3 regions of the Burkholderia sp. BCC0397 genome follow, and region 1 is predicted to be linked to each of the others. Evidence: predicted binding sites of a transcription regulator. Region 1 holds the regulator's gene; each other region holds the start of a gene.

Region 1 (5,742 bases):
CGAGCCGCCCGCCTTCCGGCTCGCGCGCACCGGCCGTGCCGATCAGCAGGAACGTGTCGAGATACACGTGCGGGTTGAGCCACGTGAACGCGAGCGTCATCAGCACGATCGAGAGCGCGCTCTGCGGCGGCGGCGCGACCGCGTCGCCGCGGACGTCGAGCGTGTCGTGGCCCGGCTTGAACGCGCGGCGCAGCGCGTTGATGCCGAACCACGCGAGATACGCGAGGCCGACGTACAGCACCGCATGGACGAAGGTCGGATAGCGTTCGACGAGCACCGATGCGCCGCCGACGCCCGCGCCGATCAGGATCATGTCGGACACCGCGCACAGCAGCACGATCTTGCCGACATGCGAGCGCATGATGCCTTGCCGGAGCACGAACGCGTTCTGCGCGCCGATGGTGACGATGAGCGACGCACACAGTGCGGCGCCGTGGGAAAAAGCGAGCCAGTTCATGATGAGGGACAGCCGTGGAAGCAGTAGACGAATGAATCGGGTAGCGCTAGTCTGCGATCGGCAGGGGAATAAGAGAAGCTAAATCACCTAATGCAGATTAAGGAAATCTAATGCTCGACTACGCGTTGCTCGATGCCCTCGCGGCCGTGATCCGGCACGGTTCGTTCGAGCGGGCGGCCAAGGAGCTGAATGTCACGCCGTCGGCGGTGTCGCAGCGCGTGAAGCTGCTGGAGGAGCGGGTCGGCAGCGTGCTCGTCAAGCGCGGGCAGCCGTGTGTCGCGACCACCTCGGGCGCGCTGCTGTGCCGGCATACCGAACGCGTGCAGTTGCTGGAAGCCGAACTGGGCGGCCGAATGCCCGCATTGCCGGGCCAGATCGCGAGCGCGTGGCCGACGTTGCGCGTGGCCGTCAACGACGACAGCGTCGCGACGTGGTTCATCGACGCGGTCGGGCCGTTCTGCACGGAGCGCGAGACGCTGCTCGACCTCGTGATCGACGATCAGGATTACACGGCCTCGCGCATCCGCGACGGCAGCGTGCAGGGCGCCGTGACCGCGCAGGCCGAGCCGATCCAGGGATGCCGGTCGGAGCGGCTCGGGCGGATCCGCTATCGCGCGGTGTGCTCGCCGGCGTTCTACGCACGTTATTTCGACGCGGGGATTACGCGCGATGCGCTGCGCCGCGCGCCATGCGTGATGTTCAATCCGAAGGACGGCTTGCAGGCGCGCTTCATTCGGCGCGTGACGCGCGCGGATCTCGATCCGCCGCAGCACTGGATACCGCACGTCGCGGGCTATCTGCGCGCGTGCGAAACGGGATTGGGATGGGGGATGTGCCCGGACCGGATGGTCGACCGCCAACTGGCGGCAGGTGAATTGATCGACATGTCGCGCGGGCGAACCATCGACATCGATCTGTACTGGCAGAGCTGGCGTCTGTCGATCGGCTGGCTCGACGATTTCAGCGCGGCGCTGAAGGCGCGTGCCGCGCTGTTTCTCGATTGACCGGCGAGGTGATGCAAGCGGCGTGCGACGGGCGCGCGCCGTGCGGGGTCAGAGGTGCTGCAGGCCGTCGAAGTCGACGATCTGCACGTGGCGGCCCTGCATTTCGATCAGGCCGCGCTTCTGGAATTTCGACAGCGTGCGGCTGACCGTTTCGAGCGTCATGCCGAGATAGCTGCCGATGTCCTCGCGCGTCATCCGCAGGTTGAATTCCGACGGCGAGTAGCCGCGCTTCAGGTAGCGCGACGAGACGTCGAGCAGGAAAGCGGCGACGCGCTCTTCGGCATTCAGCGAGCCGAGCAGCATCGTTTGCGACGTTTCGCGCACGATCTGTTCGCTCATCAGCTTGTGCATGCGCAACTGCATCGAGCCGGCTTCCGAGCATAACGCCTTGAGCGCGCTGTACGGAATCACGCAGACCGAGCTGTCTTCCAGCGCGACCGCGGTGCGCGGATGCGTATCGTCGCAGATGCCGTCGAGGCCGAGCGCTTCGCCGGCGAGGTGCAGGCCCGTGACCTGTTCGCGGCCGTCGTGGCGCGTCGCGACGGTTTTCAGCGAACCCGAGCGCACCGCGTACAGGTTGTCGAATGCGTCGCCTTCGCGGAACAGCGCTTCGCCGCGCTTGACCGGGCGTGCCGCGCAGATGACCGACTCGAGGCGGCTGAGCGCTTCGGGCGCCAGGCCCTGCGGCATGCACAGATGCCGCATCGCGCACGACGAGCAGTGCGGGGCCTGACGGGGAGCCCAGCTAGCGGCATGGGGCGTGGCGGCAGGGCGGGTGGCGACGGGCGTCAGCATGATCGTTTACTCCGGCGTTGAATCGACGAAATCATTGTCCCACCGCAAGTTGCCGCTGTCGGGTGACAAAACGTCGCGACCGGCCGCGCCTGCCGAACGCCGCTCAGGCAGCCGGCTCGTCCGCGTTGGCGGCCGCCGGAATCAGCAGCACGGGCAGCGTCGCGTGGCGCACGCACTGTTCGGCGATGCTGCCGAGCACGAGGCGGCGGAAGCCGCGGCGGCCGTGCGTGCCGAGCACGAGCAGATCGGCGCCGAACGCTTTCGCGCCATCGAGGATCAGCGACGATACGTCGTTGAGCGACGTCGCTTCGTTCAGCCGCGTTTCGCCTTTCACGCCGGCGGCCTGCATCAGCTTCGCGAAATCCTGCGCGAGCGTGTTGCCCTGCGCGACGAGCTGATCGCGCAGCACGGACGGATCGTAGCCGGGCACGTTGTAGTAGATCGCGGCGTTCTCGACGACGTAGAACGGCTGCAGCTCCGCGCCGTGCGCTTTCGCGAGCGTCAGCGCGGCATCGAACGCATGGCGGGACGTGTCGCTGCCGTCGACGGCAACCAGAATACGTTTGTACATAGTGTCTCCGAGTGGCGGGTTGAAACGAAGTCGGCCGGATGGCCGATCGGGCTGAGCAATGCGCGATGCTGCGAGGCAGAGTAAACCAACGGGCACGATCGTGCAGCGAGATACCCGCCGTGCCGCGCAGCCGCGCGATTTCTGTGGATGACGTGCGTGGCCATGCGCGCGACGCATGCTGCATTGCGCGATGTGCGTCGTGTGTTCGGCGCGCGCATCGACCCGGCACGGCAAGCAAGTCGATGCGCCTCACGTATCGCCATTCAATCGCAACTGCGCCGTGGCGCCATGACTTCGGTCAACGCATGTGCGTCGATGCGATGCACGGCATGCATGACGGCGAATGCCCATGCCCATGCGCGGAGTCATTCGCTCCGGCACCGTGCGAGCGAGTATCGGTGCGCGGTTGAATCGCGCGCGCCGATTCACCGTCATCGACCCATGGCGATTCCCAAACGAACGATCGATTCAAACGCCGCGCCGGCTATCCCGGCACGACCGTCAACTCGATGATGCGCTCCGGCCGGCGGCTGTGGCCGGGCCAGTACGCGCTGCCGTACATCCGGTGAACGGGACCGAACGGCGCGTCGCCCGCAGGCGGCGCGGCGAAGCCTTTCTCGATCACCCTGTAGCCGGCGCGCAACGCGAACATCGGATGATTGCCGTCGGGGCGGCTGTCGAACCCGGCGAGCCCGTCGCCGGCTTCCGGCATCGCGTTGACGAGCGACGCGTTGCTGCGCGTGATCTGGTCGGGCGAAATCGGCCCGGCCCCGGCGAGGCGCGACGCTTCGCGGTTCTTGCCGTCGGTGTCGACCGTGCTGTCGTGCGTGTCGTCGTTGTCGAGTTCGATGCTGCGCGGATGCGCACGCGCGGTTTGAGCGGATGATTCCATCGCGGCTCTCCTGGCGGCGACACGCTCCGGATCGAAGCAAATCCCGTTCCGGGCACGACGGGAAAAGGCGCGCGGGCGATCGCCGCGGTCGCGCGACGCGCACTGATTTGTCATGATTTATTTCAGCTAGAAGACGCGTTTTCTACAGAGTATGATTCTTTTCCTGCGAAGCGGCGACAGGGGATGGAGTCTCGCCGCCTCTGCCCGCGCCGGGGCGCCGCAGCACCCTTAAAGACGGGTAGTGAACAACAAAGCAAGGGACTAGAGGTGGCGGATTCATGCAAGCGACTACTGCCTTCACGCACCGCGGTTATCTGTTGAATTGCGCGCCCGCACGCGCCAGCGACGGTTCATTCAAGCCCTATGTCGTGATCTCCCGATCGAGCGACGGGGAGCTCGTGGCGAACCGGTTTTTTCCGATCGAGCTCCAGTTCAACGACGAAGGCGACGCGATCGCGCACGCGCGCGACTGGGCCGTGCGCTGGATCGACGCAAGCAGCATCTCGAAGTGAGCCGTCGTATTCGAACAGCGTCGGCCGTCCGGCCGATCCCCGGGGGGCCGCTCCCCGACAAAAAACGCGGTAATCTTGCGGAACCCGTCACTTTATTAGCGGCCGTGCAACCGAGCGCGGCTGCCCGCATTGGCTTATGTCGACATCACCCGCCCGTCAGTGGGGCCTCGAAGAAATCGTCGCCGGCTTGCGCGAGTCGCGCGAGGAACTCCATCGCACGCGCCATCCGCGCGGCATTCGCGAACTGCCGTCGCGCGATGCGATCTGCAAGATTGTGACCGGCCTGCGCGCGTCGATGTTTCCGACGCACTACGGCGCGCCCGACCTGACCGACGAAAGCGTCGACTACTACGTCGGCCACACGCTCGAAAGCACGCTGCGCGTCCTGTCCGAGCAGATTCGCCGCGCGCTGCCGTTCCTGCCCGAGCATGTCGATACGCCGTTCGCCGAGCTCGACGAACGCGCGTTCGAGATCGCGCGCGAATTCGGCCGGCAGTTGCCGGCGATCCGCGCGCTGCTCGTCAGCGACATCCAGGCCGCGTACGCGGGCGATCCGGCCGCGCAGCACATCACCGAGATCCTGCTGTGCTACCCCGGCGTGCTGGCGATGATGCACCATCGGCTCGCGCATGCGCTGCACCAGCTCGGCGTGCCGCTGCTCGCGCGCTTCATCAATGAAATCGCCCACTCGGCGACCGGCATCGACATCCACCCCGGCGCGCAGATCGGCCCGAGCTTCTTCATCGACCATGGCACCGGTGTCGTGATCGGCGAAACCGCGATCATCGGCGAGCGCGTGCGCGTGTACCAGGCCGTCACGCTCGGCGCGAAGAGTTTCCCGGCCGATGGCGAAGGCGCGCTGGTGAAGGGCAACGCACGGCACCCGATCGTCGAGGACGACGTGGTGATCTATGCGGGTGCGACGATTCTCGGCCGCGTGACGATCGGGCGCGGCTCGGTGATCGGCGGCAACGTGTGGCTCACGCACAGCGTGCCGCCCGGCACGAGCGTCGCGCAGGGCAAGGTCCGCGAAGGCGGGAGCGCCGAGAAGCCGTAACGCGGCGGGCGGCGGCGCGGGTGTCGCTTGCGCAACGCAGGTGAGGGCGGGCGGCTGCTGTGCAGCCGTCGGCGCACACCCCGACGTGCAAAGGCGGCTCAATGCCGCCGCCGTACCTCTGAAGTCAGTGCTTGCCGTCCGGCGAGCGGTGCTTGTACAGCACGTCCTGGTCCACGCGGATCAGGTTCTGGCCCGCATCGACGACGAAATCCACGCCGTTGTACGCATTGCCCGTCAGCAGCAGGATCGCGCTTGCGACGTCGTCGGGGCCCGCGATGCGCGCGAGCGGCGTCGATGCGCGGCTCGCGTGTTCGAAGTCGGCCTGCGTCTGGTCGTCGCTCGGCAGCATCAGCCCCGGGAACACCGCATTCACGCGCAGCACCGGCGCGGACGACAGCGCGAGCATCTGCGTCAGGTTGCCGAGCGCGGCCTTCGCGACCGTGTAGCTGAAATG
Region 2 (5,742 bases), on a different contig from region 1:
CGCTCGGCCATGCACTCGCGCTCGCCGACAAGGGTTGGAAACAGGCGATGCTCGACGATCCGCATCTGCGCGCGGGCTTGAACGTGTGCGACGGCCGCATCACGTACGAAGCGGTCGCGCTGGCGCTCGGCCTGCCCTACGTCCCGGCCACCGGCGTGCTTGCGTGACGGTGCGGGCATGAGTTGAACGCGTCGCGGCCGGCCGCGTTGCGTTCACCCGCCCTTCGACCGGCTCCGCTTCGCGCCACCACCCGCGCTGCCCGCACCGCCCATCGTGCGCGCCAGCAGCGGCCGCAGTTGCGCGAGCGTGCGCGTGTTCAGCACGTCCTGCCGCGTCAGCCAGCCGCGCCGAGCCTGATCGACGCCGAACGCGAGGTTGTCGAGTTCGTCCGCGCGGCATGCATCCGAACCGATCGCGACCGGCACGCCGGCCTTCGCGGCCTCGCGGCACCAGACGTCCGGCAGGTCGAATCGCCGCGGCTGCGCATCGAGTTCGACGAAGCAGCCGCGCGCGGCGGCTCCCGCGAGCACGCGCGGCACATCGAGTTCGCAGGCGTCGCGCTCGCCGAGCACCCGGCCGGTCGGATGCGCGAGAATCGTGAAATGCGGATGGTCCATCGCGCGCAGCATGCGATCGGTCTGCGCGCCGCGCGACAGGTCGAAGCCGTCGCGTACCGCGCCGACCACGAGATCGAGCCGGCCGAGCATCGCGTCGGGTACATCGAGGCTGCCGTCCTCGCGAATGCCGGCTTCCACGCCCTTGAGCAACACGAAATCGTCGAAGGTCGCGTTGACGCGATCGATTTCGTCGAGCTGGCGCGCGAGCCAGTCGAAGCCGTCGCGATCGCCATCAGGCGGGGCACGGTCGGTGACGGCCAGGTAGGCGAGCCCGCGTGCACGCGCGGCGTCGGCCATCGCGCGCAGGCCGTCGCGGCCGGCCGATGCATCGGTATGCGCGTGCAGGTCGCCATGGAGATGCTTGCGCTCGACCAGCGCCGGCAGCGTGCCGGCGCGCGACGCATCGATCTCGCCGCGATCCTCGCGCAACTCGGGCGGCACCTCGTGCAGTCCGATGGCCGCGTAGACCGAGGCCTCCGTCGCGCCGGCAATCCGCTCGTCGCCGCGAAACACGCCGTATTCGTTGATCTTCAGGCCGCCGGCCTGCGCGATCCTGCGCAGCGCGATGTTGTGCGCCTTCGATCCCGTGAAGTAGACGAGCGCCGCGCCGAACGCATCGGCATCGACGACGCGCAGGTCGACCTGCAACCCGCTGGCAAGCGTCACGCTCGACCGGGTCTTGCCGTGCGCGAGCACGCGCGCCACGTCGCTGTAGCCGACGAACGCTTCGGCGACCGCAACCGGATCGCGGGCGGTGACGAGGATGTCGAGATCGCCGACCGTCTCGCGGCGGCGGCGGAAGCTGCCGGCCGGCACGGCCTTGCCGACGCCGGCCACCGCACGCAGGCGTTCGAGCAACGGCATCAGCGCATGCGCGGCGTCGGGCAGCAGAAAGCGTTGCGGCTCGCGCTGCAGGCGATCGTCGATCGCTTCGAGCAGATGCGCTTCGGTTCTCGCGCCGAAGCCCGGCAGCTCGCGCACATGCCCGCTCTTCGCTTCGGCACGCAACTGTTCGAGCGAATCGACGTGCAGCGCGTCATGCAGCGCCTTCACGCGTTTCGCGCCGAGCCCGGGCACATCGAGCAGCTCGACGATCGCGCCCGGCAGTGCATGACGCAAGGTTTGCTGCAGTTCGCAGGTGCCGGTCGCGGCGATCTCGCGCAGCTTCGCCGCGAGATCGGCCCCGATCGACGGAATCTTCCCGAGATCGTCGCCGTTCGCGATCATCGTCGGGATATCGCGGCCGTAGTCGGCGACCGTACGCGCGGCGTTGCGGTACGCGCGCACGCGAAACGGGTTGGCGCCCTGGATCTCGAGCATGTCGGCGATCTCGGCGAACACGGCTGCGCACTCGGCATTGTGGATCGGCATGATCGGCGTGGCTCCCTTCCACGTGGATGGCGCCGCGCGCCTGCGCGACGGCGTCTGCCCGCCCGGCGCCGCATGTCGACGCCGCCGGGCGCACGTTGGTCATCCTACGCCGGCCGCACCGCGCGTGCAGCGCGGTTGAAGCCGCGACGTCAGAGCGACGCGCGTGGCGTCGTCGCGTAGCGTCGCTCGTAGAGCGACTGGCAATGCGTGCAGCGTTCGGCGGTCGGGCGCGCCAGCAGGCGCTCGTAGCCGACCGAGCCGTCGCAGTCGATGCATTCGCCGTAACTGCCGTCGCGCATCCGCTGATGGGCGCGGCCGATCGCGCGCAGCTCGGTCAGCTTCATGCCGATCAATGCATGATCGACGTCGACGAACAGGTCGGCGTTCGCCTCGTCCCCCTCGTCCGGCGCCGCGCCGGCAAGGTCCGCATAGGATTCCGACGCGCGGTGGTCTTCGCTCGTGCGGATCTCCGCACGCAGCGCCTGCTCGCTCTCGTTCAGCCGCAGCTTCAGCGTCTGTCGTTGTTGTGGGTCGAGCGACATGGCCGTCTCTCCTGTTCCGGGTTCCGCGCGAAAAAAGAGCGGCGCGCGGTATCGCGCCAGTGCGCGGCATGCAGGCATGACCTGCGCCGTCGCATCCGGATGGGCGGCCGGACGTGCGAAACGCCGGACGCATTCGACGCAGGATAAACCCATTGAACACGCGTGTGTTGACCGGAATCAGCGGCCGGCCACCCGGCCGAAAATCGGGGACCGACGCGAAAACACGGCGTCGCCGGATTGGTCTGACGCAGACGCTTCCGGCATCGATCGCGCCGTGGCGCTGAACGGCGTCACCAACCGTCAGGCATCGGAACGGACGATGTCGAGCAACGCGCGCGCCGAGCGTTGCCAGCTGTACTGTTGCGCATGCTCGCGGCCCGTCGTGCGCAGCCGCGCACGCAGTTCGGGATCGTCCATCACGCGAGCGATGGCTGCGGCGATATCCGGCGGCGAATAGGCATCGCAGAACAGCGCCGCCCCGCTACAGACTTCCGGCAGCGAACCTTCATGCGACACGATGACGGGGCAACCGCACCGCATCGCCTCGAGCGGAGGCAGGCCAAATCCTTCGTACAACGATGGAAAAACGAAGCAGCCCGCATGCTCGTACAGTGCCTTCAGTTCGCCGTCGGTCACGTAACCGGCCCATGTCACGTACGGATCGCCTTCGCGCAGGCCGGCCTCGCGGACACCGAATATCTTCGCATTGGCGCCGCCCGCGATCACGAAGCGCAACGTCGGGTGCGACGCCCGCATCAACGCGATCGCGGCCAGCGCCCGCACGAGGTTCTTGCCGGGCGCGAGCGACCCGACGAACAGCACGTAGCCGTCCGTCTCGAGATTCAGGCGCGCCAGCACGCCGGGGTCGGCATCGATCCGGTCGATGTGGTCGACAGCGCCCGGCACGACGGACAGCCGTGCAGGCGGCACTCCCAGCCGCGCGGCCAGCCGCGCCCGCGAGAAATGCGACACCGTGACGATATGGCGCGCGCGCCGCTTCAGGATCGCGAACGCGAATCGGTACCACAGGCGAAAGGCGAACGAATAGCCGGCCGGCAGATCGAAAATCGCCGCATCGTGAATCATCAGCAACTGATCGCGCTTCGCCAGCGGGCCGATGTTGCACAGGCTCAGCAGGGTCCGGCCACGCGTCGTGCGCGGCAACGTCCACTGTTCCCACAGCGTGCCGTGCCAGCGTCCGGCGGCCTGCGACCGCGCGCCGCCCGGCATGGCTGCCGGATCGTGATCGGGCGGCACGACGAGCGACGGCGCGTCGTCGGCGCTCGCGATGCGCGCGAGTTCGGCCGTCAGTTCGTAGGCCACGCGCTGCACGCCCGTCATGCGCTGCGCCGTGAATTTTCCGTTGATCGCGAGGCGGCGCAAGCGCGCGGTGTACGCGGCGGTGCCGACACTCCGCTCCGCACGTGCTTCCTGCAGTACCGATGCGCTTCGCTCCCGAATCGACGTTGACATGATCGTGACTGCTCCGATGGCTGCGGCGTGATGAAGCGCCGCCGGACACCCCGCTGCGCGAGATGCTGCTGTGCCGTCAGTGTGTCCGCCGCCGTCGCTCCGGTCGGTACGTTCGACCGCACAACCTACGGCTTCCGCTGCGCTTACGTATCGTCAGAACGCATTGCGCCCGATGAAGCCGCGCACCACCGTCATCAGGATGATCTTGATGTCGAACCAGAAGCTCCAGTTCTGCATGTAGAACAGATCGAACTTCACGCGCGCCTCCATCGCCTCGACCTTGCGCGTCTCGCCGCGATAGCCGTTCACCTGGGCCCATCCGGTGATGCCGGGCCGCACGCGGTAGCGGTACATGTAGCAGTCGATCAGTTGCCGATACAAATCGTCGTGTTCGATCGCGTGCGGACGCGGGCCGACCACCGACATCTGCCCGAACAGCACGTTGAAGAACTGCGGCAGCTCGTCGAGCGACGTGCGCCGCAGGAACGCGCCGACGCGCGTGATGCGCGAATCGTTGCGGGACGCCTGCCGCAGGACACCCGGCTGCGCGCGATGCACGCGCATCGTCCGAAACTTCAGGATATGGAACTCGCGGCCGTCGACGCCCTTGCGGCGCTGCCTGAACAGCACGGGCCCCGGCGACGACAGCTTGACCGCGATCGCCAACATCGTCAGCAGCGGCAGCAACGGAATCAGCACGCCGAACGCGAACAGCCGGTCGAACGCGAACTTGGCCCACAGCTCCGGCGCGGAGCGCGGCGTGGTCGCGAGATTGATCGCCGGCATGCCGAGCACGTCGGTCGCGGAGCGATCGACGACCGCCATCTGCCGCACGTCGGGTAACAGCCGCAACTCGACGAACTCGTCGCGCAACTCGCGCACGATGCGCTGGATCCGCCATTCGTGCGACATCGGCAGCGTCAGCCAGACTTCGTCGATGTCGCCGCCGCGAATCAGGTCGCGCAACGCGTTCCAGTCGTCGATTACCGGCACGCCGCCGATGCCGCCCGCGGCGGCCTGTGCATCGTCGTCGAATACGCACGCGGCCACGAAGGGGCCGTTCGGCGCGAGCTGCATCCGCTCGATCGCCACGCGCCCGTAAGCCGTTGCGCCGACGACGGCGACGCGGCGCTGCCGCGCACGCGGGTCGCCGCGCGTCAGCGCGAGCGCCAGCAGCGCCGCGCGGCCGAGCAGCAGCGCCGCGTCGCCGGCCAGCACCGTGCGCACGATCCAGCGGGTCGTCACCGTGCCGCCGCGATTCATGATCCACATCGTGCCGGCCACCGTCAGCACGCTCGCGCACACCACCGCCACCAGCGTGTGCGTCAGCACCTGCGCGCCGCCCTGCACCGCCACGCCGCCGCGCACGGTGCGCAGGTAGCGCGGCAGCAACGCCACCGTCAGCACGCACAGCAGCGCGATCGCGCCGCGCTGCGCATCGGACAGGTCATGCCATCCGAGACCCGACGCCGCCTGCGCGACGAGCGCCCCGGCCAGCACGAGCACGACGTCGGCCGCCGCGATCGCGGCGCGCCGCATCGCATTCGTTCCACTCGACATCGACTGCATCGTCACGCACCGTGTGCGGGGAATCCGCGGTGCCCGTCCGGCATGCGCGGGCGAACCGTCGCCGGCATCGCATTGCCGCGGGTGCCGAGCAACCGGCGATAGTCGGCGCAAATCAGCTCGTAGCATTCGCACGCCTGATGTTCGAGGCCGTGCCGGTCGAGCACCGTGAT
Region 3 (5,742 bases), on a different contig from region 1:
GAAAATCGCGGTGCTTGAAAGCGGTGGTCGGATTCGAATGCGCGCGGTGGCGCGCACGCATTTATTTCGACAACGTCGCCCGCACCGTATATTCGCCTTCGAGCGCACCCTGCTCACGTCGCACGAAATACCGCGACGAATCCAGATCGGCCGGCAGCGGCTCGACCGGATAACCGTGCTTTTCCCACGCATCGAGGCCGCCCTTCAGCGCGCGGATGTTGTGGATCATCTTCTTGCGCTGCATCTTCGCGATCAGGCGCTTCGCCGTCGCCTCGTTCGGGCACACGCAATAGACGACGATCGGCCGCTTCAGCACTTCCGGGTCGAGCAGGTCCGGCGAATCGAGATCGACCGGCACCGCGCCGGCAATCCGGTACGGCTCGCGTTCGCGAATCGCTTTCGGCCGCGCGTCGAAGATCAGCGGCGGTTCGTCGGACGTCATCATCTCGACGAGCTGCGGCGGCGAGATGCGCACCTGCGCGAGATAGCGGCGGAACTGCACGCGGCGCACCCAGCGGTACAGCAGGAACGTGATGAAGATCGCGAGGAACGCGTCGAGGATCGTGCCGCCGCTCGCGCGCACCCACAGCACGAACTGGACGATCTGGTCGTGAATGGCCGCGCCGCCGATCAGCCAGAACGCCGCCCACAGCGACGCGCCGGCCAGATCCCAGAACAGGAACACGCCGACGCCGATCGCGGTCGTGCCGAGCAGCGGCGCCGACACGAGGCCGAGGCCCGGCAGGAATTTCGACAGCACGAGCAGCGGCGCGCCGTACCTTTCGAATACGTTACGCGCGAAGCGCAGCGTCGTGTCGAGCGACAGCGAGAAACGCACGAGGCCGTTCAGCAGGCGCCGGCCGCGCGTGCGGCCCATGAAGAACCACAGCGAATCGGCCAGCATCGTCGCGCCGATCGCCGCCGCGAACATGCTGACCCAGGACGCCTGCCCCATCGCCGCCATCGTGCCGCCGAGAATCAGCATCGGCACGGCCGGCACCGGCACGCCGAGCTGCGTGATCAACACGCTCGCGAACACGGCCCACGGGCCGAGCGACGATGGAATAGCAATGGGAAAGTGCCACACGGCGGCGCTCCTGGAAGACATGCGGGCCGCGCGACAGGGCCGTCGGTACGGCAGCGCAACGGCCGCCGCGGCATGTCCGCGACCGACCGGTGCATCCTGCGCATTCTAAACGGGTTTGGCCTCGATCGCGCGGAACACGGGCCGTCGGCAAGGGCTTTGCGCGCGGCGTGACGCGACCGTGACAGTCACGCGTCGGAGCGCTGCGCGAGTCGCGCGACATGTTCCGCGTAGTCGGGAAACTCGGCCGCCAGCGCGGCCGCATCCGCCAGCTCGAATTCCGCGAACTCGAACCCCGGCGCCACCGTGCAGCCGACGAGCGCGACGTGCTCCGGCGACGCGCAGCGCGCGCCGAACCAGCTTCCGGCCGGCACGACCGCCTGAAACACGGTGCCCGGATGCGTGAGCGGGTTGCCGAGCCGGTGGATCGTCAGCCCGTCGCGCGCGTCGAGCACCCACACTTCGATCGGATCGCCCGCATAGAAATGCCAGACCTCGTCGGAGCGGATGCGGTGCCACGACGAATACGCGCCGTCGCACAACAGGTAGTAGATCGCGGTCGACGCGGCACGTGGCGCGCCGTCGGCCGGACGCACGACCGAATCGATCGCGCGGTAGGTTTCACGGAAATAGCCGCCTTCGGGATGCGGCTGCAGGTCGAACTGGCGAATCAGGTCGGTCGCGGAAATCGGCATGGCAGATGACGTCGGTAAGGTAGAAAACCGGCATCCGGCTGACTGCCCGATCTCGATTCATGCGACCGGGTGCCGCCGGATGTCCGTGCGTCGATCGCCGCGGCCATGCGCGCGGCGAACAAGCGGATACCCACCGATGCTGCCAGAACTGCGTGCCGGGATGCAACCGTCGACGCGCAATCGCGCACCGGCGAGCGCCCCGGCGGCGCGGCGCGGCACACCCGATCCCGCCCACAATCCGGCCACACGCGCGGCACCCTGCCGCCCGCAGATGCGCGCACAGCGTCGGCGCCGTATCGCGTCGATTACGCGGCCGCCGACGCACCCGGCTCGTCGTGCCGTACCAGCAGCACGGGCCGGTCGGCCGCGCGCAGCAGCGATTCCGCCACGCTGCCGAGCAACAGCCTGCGCAGGCCGTGCCGCCCGCTCGTGCCCATCACGATCAGGTCGGCGTCGGCTTCGGCCGCCGTGCGCATCAGCACCGTCGCGATGTCCTCGCCGTATGCGTCGAGCGCGCGCACCGTGCCCCGCACATGCTGCTGGGCGAGCGCCGCTTTCGCGTCGTCGAGCACCGGCGTCGCGGCATCGGTCGCGGCGACATCGCCGTCGTGCTCGGCGGCGAAGCCGGCGTCGACGTCGACGAGCTGCGGCCGATGCTCGACGACGTACGCACAGGTCACTTCGCCGCCGGACGCCGTCGCGATCCGGATCGCCTCGTTCAGCGCGAGACGCGCGCTCGGGCCACCGTCGAGCCCGACGAAAATCCGCTTGTACATGGTCCGTCCCTCCGATCGGGCGTGCGTCGCGCGTTGCGTAACGACGGCCCGTTATCGCCAGCCGGCCCGGCGCCGGCTTGCCTGCCGAACAGTCTGCCCCACGTGCCGACACGCGCGTTGACGCGCGTCAAGCGCGGCCGGCGCGCCCGCTGCTTCACGCCGTTTGCCGCAATTTCAACTGACCCCATTACAAAAAACGTGTAAAACGCGCACAATTTCATTCTCAAAATAGTCGTTGCACGCAGCCGGTGCGAGTTTTCCCCGGTTTTGCCGCGTTGCCCGAGTGCCGCGGGCAGCCCCAACAACAGAATGGCCATCGAATGACCGCCAGTGGAACCCCGACGCGGGACGCCCGAGGGCCCACGCGCCTCCAGACCATGTTACGCCAGCCGTTCGCGGCCGGCGTCGTTACGCTGTGCGCGGGCGCCGTGCTGTCGCTCGGCGTCGCGCTGCTCGTGCGCGAGCAGTGGCAAGCCACCGTTCATACGCGTTTCGAGCGCCGCACGACGCACGTGACCGCGATGCTGCGGCATGAACTGCAGGCCGGTGTCGCCGTGCTCGAAGGCGCGCGTGGCGCATTCGGCCTCGTCCGCGACATGACGCCCGGCCAATGGCGCCGGTATGCGGAGACGCTCGATCTCGACAGCGGCCGCTCGCCGGTCCGGCAGATCGGCTATGCGCCGCTGACGCCCGCGGCGCGCGGCGCGCTGGCCGGCGCGAAGCCGCTGCCGGCCGATCCGCTCGCGGCAGCGACGCTCAGCGCCCCTGCCTCGAACTCGCCGGTCGTGCGCTTCGGCGCGTTCGACGCGGCACCGCTCACGCGCGCGCTGCGGACCGGCGATATCGCGCTGGGCGTCCACCCTGCCGACGACGATGCCTCCCGCGACGCCCGCACCCTGACGCTGTTCCTGCCCGTGACGGCCTCGCCGCTGGCCGCCGCCACGCCGTCCGGCACGCGCGAAGCCGGCGCCGACGGGATGCTGTTCGCGGCGCTGAGCCCGCGGCGCCTGGTCGAGCGCGCGCTCGACGCGGAACGCGGGATCGACCTGTGGATGACCGCCGGCGGCGATTCGCGCGCGATCGTCAGCGTCGAGACGACGACCGACGAAGCGTCGGCGTCGCCCGACCTGATGCGGCGCACCGATGCGCTGAATTTCGGCGGCACGGCGCTGACGCTCGCCTATTCCGCGGACGGCCGGCCGAGCGCGACCGGCGCGCAGCGTGCGGCCGGCACGGTGCTCGCCGCCGGGCTGATCGCGTCGTTCGGATTCGCGGCGCTCGTCCATGCGCTGCTGCGCGGCCGTGCCGATGCCGGCGCGAGCAGCCGCGGCAGCCTCAACGAGGCACGGATGATGGGCATCATCCGTTCGTCGATGGAAGCGATCATCACGATCGACGAGAAGCAGACGGTCGTGATCTTCAATCCGATGGCCGAGCAGGTGTTCGGCGTGTCCGCGATGGAGGCGATCGGCGCGCCGCTGTCGCGCTTCATTCCCGAGCGGTTCCGCGCGGCGCACGCGAAGCACGTCGACCAGTTCGGCGTGACGGGCGTGTCCGAGCGGCAGATGGGCCGCCAGCGCGTGCTGTTCGGGCTGCGGGCCAACGGCGAGGAATTCCCGATCGAAGCGTCGATCTCGCAGATCCGCGACGCGTCGGGCAAGCTTTATACGGTGATGCTGCGCGATATCACCGAGCGGCTGCGGGCCGAGAACGCGCTGAAGCAATCGCGCGAGGAATTGCGCGAACTGTCGGCGAACCTGCAGAACGTGCGCGAAGAGGAAAAAACCCGCATCGCGCGCGAGCTGCACGACGACCTCGGGCAGCAGCTCACCGCGCTGAAGATGGACCTGTCGGTCATCGAGCAGCAACTGCGCATGCCCGGCCGCGCGCAGCCCGACGAAGGCGTGCAGATGCATCTGCAAGGCATGCGGCGGCTGATCGACGCGACGGTCGCATCGGTGCGGCGGATCGCGGCCGACCTGCGGCCGGTGATGCTCGACGATCTCGGCCTCGTGCCCGCGATCGAATGGCTCGCGAACGATTTCACGAACCGCTACGGGATCGACGTCGAGCGCCACATCGAAACGGGCGGCCTCACGTTCACCAGTACGGGCGCGACCACGCTGTTCCGCATCGTCCAGGAAGCGCTGACGAACGTCGCGCGCCATGCGGATGCGACGCGCGTGGCGTTGCGGCTCGACATCGAGGAAGGCTTTTGCGTGCTGCGCGTCGCGGACAACGGCCGCGGCGCGGCGCCCGGCGGTCCGGCCCACGAGGACAAGTCGTTCGGCCTGATCGGCATTCGCGAACGCGCGCACATGCTGGGCGGCACCGTGACGATCGACACCGCGCTCGCGCGCGGTTTCTCGATTACCGTCTCATTTCCGCTCGCCACCGTTCAACAGGACACGCTCATCACATGATCAAGGTGCTCATCGCCGACGACCATACGCTCGTACGCGACGGTCTGCGGCACATCCTCCAGAACGCCACCGGATTCGAGGTGGCCGGCGAAGCCTGCGACGGCCCGTCGACGATCGCGCTGGTGCGTGCAACGCCCGCGCAGGTACTCGTGCTCGACCTGTCGATGCCGGGCCGCAACGGCGTCGAGCTGATCAAGCAGATCAAGGACGAGAAGCCCGCGCTGCGCGTGCTCGTGCTGACGATGCACGCGGAGCAGCAATACGCGGTGCGTGCGTTCCGCGCGGGCGCGTCCGGCTATCTGACGAAGGAAAGCGCGAGTGCGGAGCTGGTCGGCGCGGTCACGAAGGTGGCGTCGGGCGGCGTCTACGTGAGCCTCGCGATGGCCGAGCAGTTCGCGCAGAGCCTGAACGAGCCGGCCGAGACGCTGCCGCACCAGCGGCTGTCCGACCGCGAATTCGACGTGTTCCGACGGATCGCCGCCGGCCAGACGCTGACCGAGATCGCGAATGCGCTGTGCGTGAGCGCGAAGACGGTCAGCACCTACAAGACCCGGATCCTCGAAAAGATGCAGATGCCGCACGAAGCGGCGCTCGTGCGTTACGCGATGCGGCACAAGCTGCTCGACGAAACGGACGACGTGTAACAGACGACGTGTAACGGACGACGTGTAGCCGGCGTCGTGCGGGCCTCAGCGGGCCCGCGCACGACGTTACTTCGCGGGCACCGGGCACGCGAGGTCGCCTTCCTCGCAGGACAGATAGCC

What was found. The regulator FNR, encoded in region 1, switches genes on or off when oxygen is low (the NO sensors DNR and NnrR bind a similar motif). The targets are predictions, from matches to a motif close to TTGATNNNNATCAA.
Region 2: a site for FNR is predicted at 2,698-2,711, ahead of HWX03_RS04185 (TraR/DksA family transcriptional regulator). Genes of this name have one in related genera too.
Region 3: a site for FNR is predicted at 2,673-2,686, ahead of HWX03_RS04955 (universal stress protein). Genes of this name have one in related genera too.

What each region holds. Positions count from the first base shown of each region.
Region 1 covers NZ_CADFDL010000022.1:69,822-75,563, reverse strand. The annotation lists gene HWX03_RS35995 (LysE/ArgO family amino acid transporter) at 1-457, opposite strand, end outside; gene HWX03_RS35990 (LysR family transcriptional regulator ArgP) at 568-1,461, shown strand; gene fnr (fumarate/nitrate reduction transcriptional regulator Fnr) at 1,510-2,256, opposite strand; gene HWX03_RS35980 (universal stress protein) at 2,360-2,827, opposite strand; gene HWX03_RS35975 (DUF3005 domain-containing protein) at 3,312-3,719, opposite strand; gene HWX03_RS35970 (hypothetical protein) at 3,998-4,231, shown strand; gene epsC (serine O-acetyltransferase EpsC) at 4,368-5,288, shown strand; gene HWX03_RS35960 (SDR family oxidoreductase) at 5,413-5,742, opposite strand, start outside.
Region 2 covers NZ_CADFDL010000001.1:933,494-939,235, reverse strand. The annotation lists gene ald (alanine dehydrogenase) at 1-167, shown strand, start outside; gene polX (DNA polymerase/3'-5' exonuclease PolX) at 213-1,988, opposite strand; gene HWX03_RS04185 (TraR/DksA family transcriptional regulator) at 2,138-2,530, opposite strand; gene HWX03_RS04180 (glycosyltransferase family 1 protein) at 2,831-4,003, opposite strand; gene HWX03_RS04175 (undecaprenyl-phosphate glucose phosphotransferase) at 4,157-5,563, opposite strand; gene HWX03_RS04170 (Crp/Fnr family transcriptional regulator) at 5,575-5,742, opposite strand, start outside.
Region 3 covers NZ_CADFDL010000001.1:1,105,572-1,111,313, reverse strand. The annotation lists gene HWX03_RS04965 (DedA family protein/thiosulfate sulfurtransferase GlpE) at 62-1,087, opposite strand; gene HWX03_RS04960 (cupin domain-containing protein) at 1,273-1,779, opposite strand; gene HWX03_RS04955 (universal stress protein) at 2,085-2,555, opposite strand; gene HWX03_RS04950 (PAS domain S-box protein) at 2,876-4,978, shown strand; gene HWX03_RS04945 (response regulator transcription factor) at 4,975-5,622, shown strand; gene HWX03_RS04940 (lysozyme inhibitor LprI family protein) at 5,689-5,742, opposite strand, start outside.